Regions from separate parts of the Streptomyces sp. NPDC058457 genome, predicted to be linked through region 2. Evidence: riboswitches for the same ligand, from Rfam matches in the RefSeq annotation. Region 2 holds a riboswitch; each other region holds the start of a gene.

Region 1 (2,190 bases), on a different contig from region 2:
TGATGGGCGGCGGGGTCGGTGTCTCGGCCCATGGCCGCGTCCGGATCGCCACCGAGCGGTCGCGGATCGCCATGCCCGAGACCGGGATCGGCTTCGTGCCCGACGTCGGCGGCACCTACCTGCTCGGCCGCGCGCCCGGCGAACTCGGCACCCATCTCGCCCTGACCGGCGCCCAGATCGGAGCCGCCGACGCGATGCTGTGCGGACTCGCCGACCACTACATGCCCTCCGGCTCGCTCCCGGCGTTCGTCGCCGACCTCGCCACCCTGCCCGTGCCCGAGGCGCTCGCCCGGCAGGTCCGGCAGGCGCCGGACGGGGAGCTGGCCGGGCACCGTGCGTGGATCGACGCCTGCTACCGGGCCGACACGGTCGAGGAGATCGTCCAGCGGCTGCTCGCGCACGGCGACCCGGCGGCGAAGGAGGCGGCGGACACCCTGCTCACCAGGTCACCCACCGCCCTGAAGGTCACGTTGCAGGCGCTGCGCCGGGCCCGGCGACTCGGCTCGCTGGAGCGGGTCCTGGACCAGGAGTACCGCGTCTCCTGCGCGACCCTCGCGACCCACGACCTGGTGGAGGGCATCCGCGCCCAGGTCGTCGACAAGGACCGCACCCCGCGCTGGTCCCCGGGCACCCTCGCCGAGGTCACCGCCGCGGACGTCGACCGCTTCTTCGCCCCGCTCGGCGAGCGCGAACTGGGCCTCGCCCCACCCGTCTGAACCGCCCCACCAGCCGCCCACCAGGCCCGAGATGAAGATCACGCCTGGTGGTGCGGTCTTGGCCGTGCCCCTGACACGCGGTACGGTCTGTCCGATATCGACGACGGCGAGACGGAAGCCGGTGGAAATCCGGCACGGTCGCGCCACTGTATGCAAGAGCCCCAGGGCTGTTTGTGAGTCAGACCCGTGGCCGTCGTCCTGTGCACCACCGAGTTGGGACGCGAACTCCCAGAGGAGGTCCTGCCATGGCGCAGACCGTCGCTCCGCCGACAGCCAACACCCCCGCCGTTCCCGCCAAGCTGCCGCTGTCCGCGATAGCTCCCTGGGCGGTCTTCTTCGGCATCCTGATGCTGGTCCTGCTCTACTTCGTCGGCGCCGAACAGGGCGCCACCTCCGTGTTCAGCGGCACGGACGTCCACGAGTGGGTGCACGACGCCCGCCACCTGCTCGGCTTCCCCTGCCACTGACGCGAGGGGCGCCGTACCACCCATGAACTCCGCAACGGTCCGGAACCTCCTGGTGCGGGGCATGCTCGCCGGCCTGGCCGCCGGTCTGCTCGCCCTCGTCGTCGCCTACCTGCTCGGTGAGCCGAACGTCGACAAGGCCATCAGCTTCGAGGACGCCCACTCCCACGAGCACGAGATGGAGGTCGTCTCCCGCTCCCTGCAGTCCACCGCCGGCCTGGCCACCGGTGTCCTGGTCTACGGGGTCGCCTTCGGCGGCATCGCCGCCCTGGCCTACTCCTTCGCCCTCGGCCGCGTCGGCCGCTTCTCGCCGCGGGCGACCGCGCTGCTGCTGTCCGGCTGCGCGCTGACGGCCGTGTACGTGGTGCCGTTCCTGAAGTACCCGGCCAACCCGCCGTCGGTGGGCGACCCGGACACCATCGGCAAGCGGACCACGCTGTACTTCCTGATGATGCTGCTCAGCGTGCTCCTCGCGGTCGCCGCCACCATCCTCGGCAAGCGGCTCCAGCCGCGACTGGGCACCTGGTGGGCGACCGTGCTCGCAGTGGTCGCGTTCGGCGTCCTCATCGGGCTGGCGTACCAGTTCCTGCCGGTCGTAAACGAGGTGCCGAAGGACTTCCCGGCCACCCTGCTGTGGCGGTTCCGGCTCTCGGCGCTCGCCATCCAGGCGGTGCTGTGGGGCGGATTCGGCCTGCTGTTCGGCGAGTTGGCCGACCGCGTCCTCAACCCCAGGCCGGCGAAGACGCCGGCCGCCGCACGCACGGTGCCCGCTCCGCACTGACCGGGTCCGCGGCACACCGAACGACACGTGAGGGCCCCCGGAACCGTCCGGGGGCCCTCACGCGTTCGCCATCTGCCATCACCGCCCTCGGCCTCAGGAGCGGCCGGCCGGCCCCACCTTCACCGACAGCTCCGTCGAGCCCTTCAGCGGCAGCGAAAGGGTGCGGAAGCCGTTGGCCGGGTCGCGGATGTAGTCCAGGTAGTCGGGCTCGGCGTTGTCGTTCATCACC
Region 2 (2,190 bases):
GCCAGCCAGCGCAGGATCTGCGGTGCGATCTCCCGCTCGGCGGCCGTGTCCAGCGGCACATGCAGGAGAGAGCAGGAGGCGGCGACGTCGATCCGGTCGGCGAGGCCCAGCAGGGTGCCGAGGACGGTGAGGGACGCCGGCAGGTCGTTGACCCAGATGTTGCGGCCGTTGACGACACCGGCGACCAGTCGCTTGCCGGGCAGCCCGCCGACGGCGGCCAGAGCGTCCAGGTTGGCGGCCGCCGCCCCGGTGAAGTCCAGGGCGAGCCCCTCCACCGGAGCCTTGGCCAGCACCGGCAGGGCCTCGCCGAGCCGGTCGAAGTAGGAGGCGACCAGGAGCTTCGGCCGGTCGGTGCCGGCGCCCAGGTCGCGGTAGGCGCGGGCGACGGCGGCCAGTTCGGCCGGGGTGCGGTCCTGGACCAGGGCGGGCTCGTCGAGCTGCACCCACTCGGCGCCGGCCGCCCGCAGGTCGGCGAGGACCTCGGCGTACACCGGGAGCAGCCGGTCGAGGAGGGTGAGCGGGTCGAAGCCGGCGGGCACGCCGGGCGCCGGCTTGGCCAGCAGCAGATAGGTGACCGGGCCGACCAGCACCGGCCGGGCGGTGAGTCCGAGGACCAGCGCCTCCCGCAGCTCGCCCACCTGCTGGGCGGAGTTCGTGGCGAAGACGGTGTCGGGGCCCAACTCCGGCACCAGGTAGTGGTAGTTGGTGTCGAACCACTTCGGCATCTCCAGCGGCGCGACGTCCTGGGTGCCGCGGGCCATGGCGAAGTAGCCGTCCAGGGCATCGGCGTCGACGGCGGCGCGGTGCCGCTCGGGGACGGCGCCGACCATCACGGTGGTGTCGAGGACGTGGTCGTAGAACGAGAAGTCGCCGGTCGGCACCTCGTGGATGCCGGCCTCGGCGAGCTGCCGCCAGGTGGAGCGGCGCAGTTCGGCGGCGGTGGCATGCAGGGCGTCGGCGGTGACCCGGCCCTGCCAGTAGCTCTCGATCGCCTTCTTCAGTTCCCGGGCCGGCCCCTGGCGGGGGTAGCCGTACACGGTGGCCCGGGCTGCCGCGGCTGCGGACTTGGCTGTCACGGAGATCTCCTTCGCGAGACGATTCCCTGAGGTCCCGGTGACGGGACGAGAGCGCGAAGGGATGACGAACCGGACGGCGACGGTCGTACCCGACCGTCCGTCCGATGTGCACGCCGACCCGCCCACGAGGTCACCGGGATGTCCGCGCACGAGTGGCTCGCGCACGGGCAGTTGGCAGGTCTTCGGACTCGCGGGCGCGTCTCGTCGTACAAAGTCGTACGCAGTCGTACGAGACCCCTACTGGCCGTCGCTTCCCGGATCCGGTGGATCCAGTGCGTATGACGGCGGTCGTTCCCACTCACCGCTGCGGGGCAGTCCCGGACTCACACCGGGTTCCCTCTTACGACGTCCCGTCTGGCCAACGGGACGAACCAGCTGCACGATCAGCTTAACGCGCCCCCGAAGGGGCGCGGGGCGTCGTCGATGTGCGGCTCCGCCGCGTGAGCGCGACCAGCCACGGAGAGCCCGCAGCCGTCACACCACAACAACCCCCACCCCCTTAGACGAGCTCCCCCTCGATCCCCCGAGCCACTCCGCCCAAGGCCGCCACCAACTCCCCCAGCCGGCCCTTCTCGTACCGCACGCTCGGCAGCGAGACCGAGACCCCCGCCACCACCCTCCCGTCGGCCCCCCGAACCGGCACCCCCACCGCGAGCAGCCCCCGCTCCGACCGCTCCCGGTTCACGGCGAAGCCACCCCGCCGCACCCGCGCCAGCTCCCGCCGCAGCCCGGCGAGGTCCGGCCGCTCGGCCGGCCGGTCCCGGTACCGCTCCTCCGCGTACACCTCCGCCAGCTGCTCCTCCGGCAGGTCCGCCAGCAGCAGCAGTCCGCCCGTGGTCCGGTGTGCCGGGAACACCATCCCCTCCCGGGACCCCACCCGGAGCACCCGCGCACACTCCACGCTGGCGATGAACCGGACGGAGTCGCCTGTGCGGACGGCGAGGTTGGCCGTCTCCGCCACCAGCTCGACCAGCCGCTGCAGATGCGGCAGCGCGACCGCCCGCAGCCGCGACACCTGTGACTGCGAGTGCGCGGCCAGCTCCAGGACCGGCCCGGCGCGGTAGACCCGGTCCTCGCCCTGGACGGCGAAGTCCCGGTACACGAGCATCGCCAG
Region 3 (2,190 bases), on a different contig from region 2:
CCGCCGCCCGGTAGGCCGCGTCGAACTCGGCGCCCCACAGGTCCACCAGCTCCGGCACGTCGGCGGGGGAGAACAGCGACCACGGCTCGTCGGCGTTCACCCGGCGCATGAACTCGTCCGGCACCCAGTGCGCGAGGTTCAGGTTGTGCGTACGGCGGGCGTCCTCACCGGTGTTGTCGCGCAGCTCCAGGAACTCCTCGATGTCGGAGTGCCAGGTCTCCAGGTAGACCGCGGCCGCGCCCTTGCGCCGGCCGCCCTGGTTCACGGCGGCGACCGAGGCGTCGAGGGTCTTCAGGAACGGCACGATGCCGTTGGAGTGCCCGTTGGTGCCGCGGATGAGGGACCCGCGGGAGCGGATGCGGCTGTACGAAAGCCCGATGCCGCCGGCGTGCTTCGAGAGCCGGGCGACCTGGTGGTAGCGGTCGTAGATGGAGTCCAGCTCGTCCTTGGGGGAGTCGAGGAGGTAGCAGGACGACATCTGGGGGTGCCGGGTGCCGGAGTTGAAGAGGGTGGGGGAGGACGGGAGGTAGTCGAGGCGGCTCATCAGGCCGTGGAGCGCGGCTACTTCGTCCACCGACCTGGCGGTGTCGTCCTCGGCGAGACCGGCGGCGACCCGGAGCAGGAAGTGCTGGGGGGTCTCGATGACCTTGCGGGTGATCGGGTGCCGGAGCAGGTACCGGCTGTGCAGGGTGCGCAGGCCGAAGTAGCCGAAGCGGTCGTCGGCGGCCGGGTCGACGAGCGTGTCGAGGCGCCGGGCGTGCAGCCGTACGAACTCGGCGGTGCGGTCGGCGATGAGCCCCTCCCGGTGCCCCACGGCGACGGACTCGGTGAAGGACGTAACGCCCTGCGAGGCGGCCTCGGCACGGACGGAGATCGTCAGCAGCCGGGCGGCGAGCCTGGAGTAGGCGGGGTCCTCGGAGATGAGACCGGCGGCGGCCTCGGTGGCCAGCTCGCGCAACTCCGCCTCGTCGGCCCGCGCCGACCGGCCGCGCAACGCGGCGGCGGCGACCCGGCCGGGGTCGGCGTCGGGGAGGTCGGCGGTCAGCTCGGTCAGGGTCCGCAGCAGCGCGGTACCGGGACCGTCGTCTGCCACGGATTCCACAGAGCTGGTCGCTGAAGCCGGTTCGGCTGGCGCGATGGTCACGTGGGGCTCTCCCTCGCTGGGCTCGGGGCCTGGCGGAGGGCAGAGGGCAGCACGAGCGCACGTGGGCACGCGTCGAGACCCCGGCCCACTCCACGAGGCCCGGACGTCAGAACGCCCTCGCCGGGTGGCTGGGCGTGCTGTCGGCAGGTCCTCGGACTGACTCCTGTGCACGAACATGCACAAGTACACCGTTGCGGGACAGTTCCGGATTCGCACCGGATTCCCCTGCGGCGACAGCGAGCATGAGCATACATCTAGTGCCGGGTTGTCGTGTCACCCCCAGATGTTGTGTCGCGGCGGTGTCAGAGTGTCAACTCGTAGGTGAGGAGAGTGATGTCGTCCAGGTGCGGCACGGGATTCCAGTCCCGGTCGGGTGTGCGGACGAAACCCAGGCGTTCGTAGATGCGGTGGGCGGTGTGCATGCTTCGCTGGGTCGACAGGACGACGGCCGTGCAGCCCTGGACGGTCCGTGCGCGGTCGATGCAGGTGCGTGCGAGGGCCTCGCCGGCGCCCTGGCCGCGGGCGGCCCGGCCGACGGCGAGCATGCGGATCTCGGCCTCTCCGGGGGTGGCGAGGTCGGCCATCGGGCCGGGGCCGGGGACGAAGGTGACACCGCCGAGGAGGGTGGTGCCGTGGACGGCGACGAGAACGGTGGCCGCGGCTGCCCGCTTTGCCACGTCCTTGAGTTCGGTGAGATACGAGTCGCTCTCGCCGAAGTCCAGGAGGCCGTCCCGGAGGTAGGCCTGGGCGGTGATTTCACCGAGGGGTTCGTACTCGGTGGGACGGGCTTCCCGGATGACGATGTCCATGCCGGTGAGTGTGTACGACCAGCGGGCCGCCGAGGGTGGAATTTCTCGGTGGCCCGCTGCGGGTTGTGGTGGGTTGCTCGCGCAGTTCCCCGCGCCCCTGACGGGGCGCTTCAGTGGGCGCTACCTGCAACGGCTGGCGGGAGTTCCACCTCCACGTCCGGGTCGCCGGCGTCTGCCGTGTAGTCCTCCGGGCTGGTCTGGTCGATGCCCTCGGGGGCCTTGAGGGCCTTGAGGGCG
Region 4 (2,190 bases), on a different contig from region 2:
GCGCACAGCGTCAGCGCGGCCAGGAGCAGCAGCCCCGCACGGCGGACCGCGCTCACAGCTGCTGCTGCTTCCGGCGGCCGCTGAGCAGGAAGCCGATGCCGATACCGGCGACGAGACCGGTGCCGACGATCCACCACACGCTGCTGCCCGACTTCTTCTCCCCGGTGTGCTTCGCGGCGGCCGCCCGCGGGGCCGGGCCCGTCGCGTTCAGCGCCGTCACCAGGTTCGTCCCGCCGAAGTCGCGCGGGTCCGCGCCCATCGCGTGCGCGGCGAGGATCAGTTCGGCGTAGGCCGCGGGCCCGCTCTGCTCCGCCCACGGCACAGCGTGCGCCTCCAGCCAGGCGTACGGCTTCTTCGCGGGCTTCGTCCAGCCCTGCGCGGCCATGGCGACGACCGCGTCGGCGGTGTTGCCGTAGTCCGGCTGGGGCTTGGCACCGGGCAGCGCCGAGACGAGGTGGCCGGTCGTGAACATGGCGTCCCCCAGGTACGCGGCGCCGTTGCGGGCCACCTCCTCCCGGGTCAGGGCCTTGTCGGAGTCGGCGCAGACATAGCCCTGCGCCGGGGCCTTCCCGGCCGTCGTCACGAACCCCTTGCCGAGGGCCCCGAGCACCCCGGCCGCGGTCGCGTCCGCGTTGGCGGCCAGCTTCCCCTGCTTGTCCGGCTGGTAGGCGAGCGCGCCGCCACCGTCCTCGTCGCAGGGGACGGACCACTTGGCGAGGAGGTCGTACGGCGACCTGTCCGCGCTCGCGCCGGCCGCCGCGAGCGCGCCGACGACCACGCCCGTGGAGTTGGTGTCGCTGGCCGAGCCCGGGGTGTAGCCCCAGCCGCCGTCCTCGTTCTGCTGCGACTTCAGCCAGGTCACGGCCTTCTCCGCGGCATCGTCGTGCCCGCCGGCCGCCTTCAGCGCCTGTACGGCGGCGGCCGTGCTGTTCGTGTCGACCGCCACCTTGGCGTCGCAGGCCGCCGTCGGCTCGGCGCGGAACGCGGCGAACGAGCCGTTCGCGCACTGCTGCCCGGCCAGCCAGTCCACCGCCCTCGCGGCCGGGGTGACCCCCACCGCGCGCTGGGCCAGCAGGGCGAGGGACTGACGCCAGACACCGTCGAACCTGGGGTCCGAACCGCCGTACAGCCCCGACGGGAGGACCACCGACGCGGACGGCGACGGGGACGCGGTGCCGGCGGCCAGTGCGGTCGTCACGGGTGTGGCGGTACCGATGACCGCGGTGGCGGCCAGCACCCCGGCGGTGCGGCGGAGGACGGTCATGGTCGGCGGGTGCCTCTCCCTGCGGGGAGCCGGGCAGCACGGGACACCCCGGCGGCTCGGCTCCGTAAACCTCGACGGTGCCGTGCGACGGCGGGCGCCGGCGCACATGAGCCCTCAACGTCCCGGGCGCGGCGGTCCGGCTTGCCACACGGGATGTGGCTCACGGTTGCGGGTCAGCGCCGGAATTGCACCGGCTTCCCCCCGTACGGGTGATGACGACCCGGCTACCTTACCGGCCGCCCGGGGGAAGCTGAGAGGGGGCTGTGCGAGGACCGTTTCGTTATGGTCATGCCATGACGGGGAGACTGCTCGGCTCGGGGCGTTCGGCCGACGTGTACGAGATCGACGAGGCGTGGGTGCTGCGCCGGGACCGGGACGGCTGGGGGGACGCGGCCGCCGAGGGCGCGGTGATGACGTACGTACGGGAGCACGGCTACCCGGCGCCCCGGGTACGGCCGTCCGCGTCCCGTACCGAATTGGTCATGGAGCGCCTGTCCGGTCCGACCATGCTGGCGGCGCTGCTGGCGGGGGAGACGGACGCGGCGGAGGGCGGGGCGCTGCTCGCCTCGCTGCTGCGGCGACTGCACGCCGTGCCGGGCCGGGATCCGGCCGACCCGGGTGCCCGGGTCCTCCACCTCGACCTGCATCCGGACAACGATGGGGGTCCCCCCGGCTCGAACGAAGTTGAGAGCTGGGGGAGCTGACCCCCGACGGCCCTCGGGTCATCGACTGGACCAACGCAGAGGACGGGCCGCCCGGGCTCGACTGGGGTATGTCCGCGGTGATCCTCGCCCAAGTGGCTCTGGGTGCTTACCCGTTGGCGCACACGCTGCTGGCGGCCCTGCTCGCGACCCGGCCGAACTGACCGAGGAGGGGCTGGCGGAGGTGCTGCGGCGGCGGGCGGCCAATCCGACGATGAGCCGGGA

The links. Region 2 has a riboswitch for cobalamin ahead of metE (5-methyltetrahydropteroyltriglutamate--homocysteine S-methyltransferase). Riboswitches for the same ligand answer to the same signal wherever they lie in the genome.
Region 1: linked by a shared signal. The riboswitch ahead of ACFWPS_RS23715 (CbtB-domain containing protein) and the one ahead of metE (5-methyltetrahydropteroyltriglutamate--homocysteine S-methyltransferase) in region 2 are both predicted to bind cobalamin.
Region 3: linked by a shared signal. The riboswitch ahead of ACFWPS_RS22220 (ribonucleoside-diphosphate reductase subunit alpha) and the one ahead of metE (5-methyltetrahydropteroyltriglutamate--homocysteine S-methyltransferase) in region 2 are both predicted to bind cobalamin.
Region 4: linked by a shared signal. The riboswitch ahead of ACFWPS_RS22635 (prenyltransferase/squalene oxidase repeat-containing protein) and the one ahead of metE (5-methyltetrahydropteroyltriglutamate--homocysteine S-methyltransferase) in region 2 are both predicted to bind cobalamin.

The regions. Positions count from the first base shown of each region.
Region 1 covers NZ_JBHXLU010000030.1:21,424-23,613, reverse strand. The annotation lists gene ACFWPS_RS23720 (enoyl-CoA hydratase/isomerase family protein) at 1-716, shown strand, start outside; cobalamin riboswitch at 784-925, shown strand; gene ACFWPS_RS23715 (CbtB-domain containing protein) at 962-1,183, shown strand; gene ACFWPS_RS23710 (CbtA family protein) at 1,206-1,961, shown strand; gene ACFWPS_RS23705 (O-methyltransferase) at 2,055-2,190, opposite strand, start outside.
Region 2 covers NZ_JBHXLU010000126.1:18,427-20,616, forward strand. The annotation lists gene metE (5-methyltetrahydropteroyltriglutamate--homocysteine S-methyltransferase) at 1-1,076, opposite strand, end outside; cobalamin riboswitch at 1,232-1,467, opposite strand; gene ACFWPS_RS49620 (IclR family transcriptional regulator) at 1,576-2,190, opposite strand, start outside.
Region 3 covers NZ_JBHXLU010000027.1:24,484-26,673, reverse strand. The annotation lists gene ACFWPS_RS22220 (ribonucleoside-diphosphate reductase subunit alpha) at 1-1,144, opposite strand, end outside; cobalamin riboswitch at 1,269-1,401, opposite strand; gene ACFWPS_RS22215 (GNAT family N-acetyltransferase) at 1,447-1,953, opposite strand; gene mctP (monocarboxylate uptake permease MctP) at 2,064-2,190, opposite strand, start outside.
Region 4 covers NZ_JBHXLU010000028.1:4,823-7,012, reverse strand. The annotation lists gene ACFWPS_RS22640 (SCO2322 family protein) at 1-56, opposite strand, end outside; gene ACFWPS_RS22635 (prenyltransferase/squalene oxidase repeat-containing protein) at 53-1,264, opposite strand; cobalamin riboswitch at 1,372-1,503, opposite strand; partial or broken gene ACFWPS_RS22630 (phosphotransferase) at 1,558-2,190, shown strand, end outside.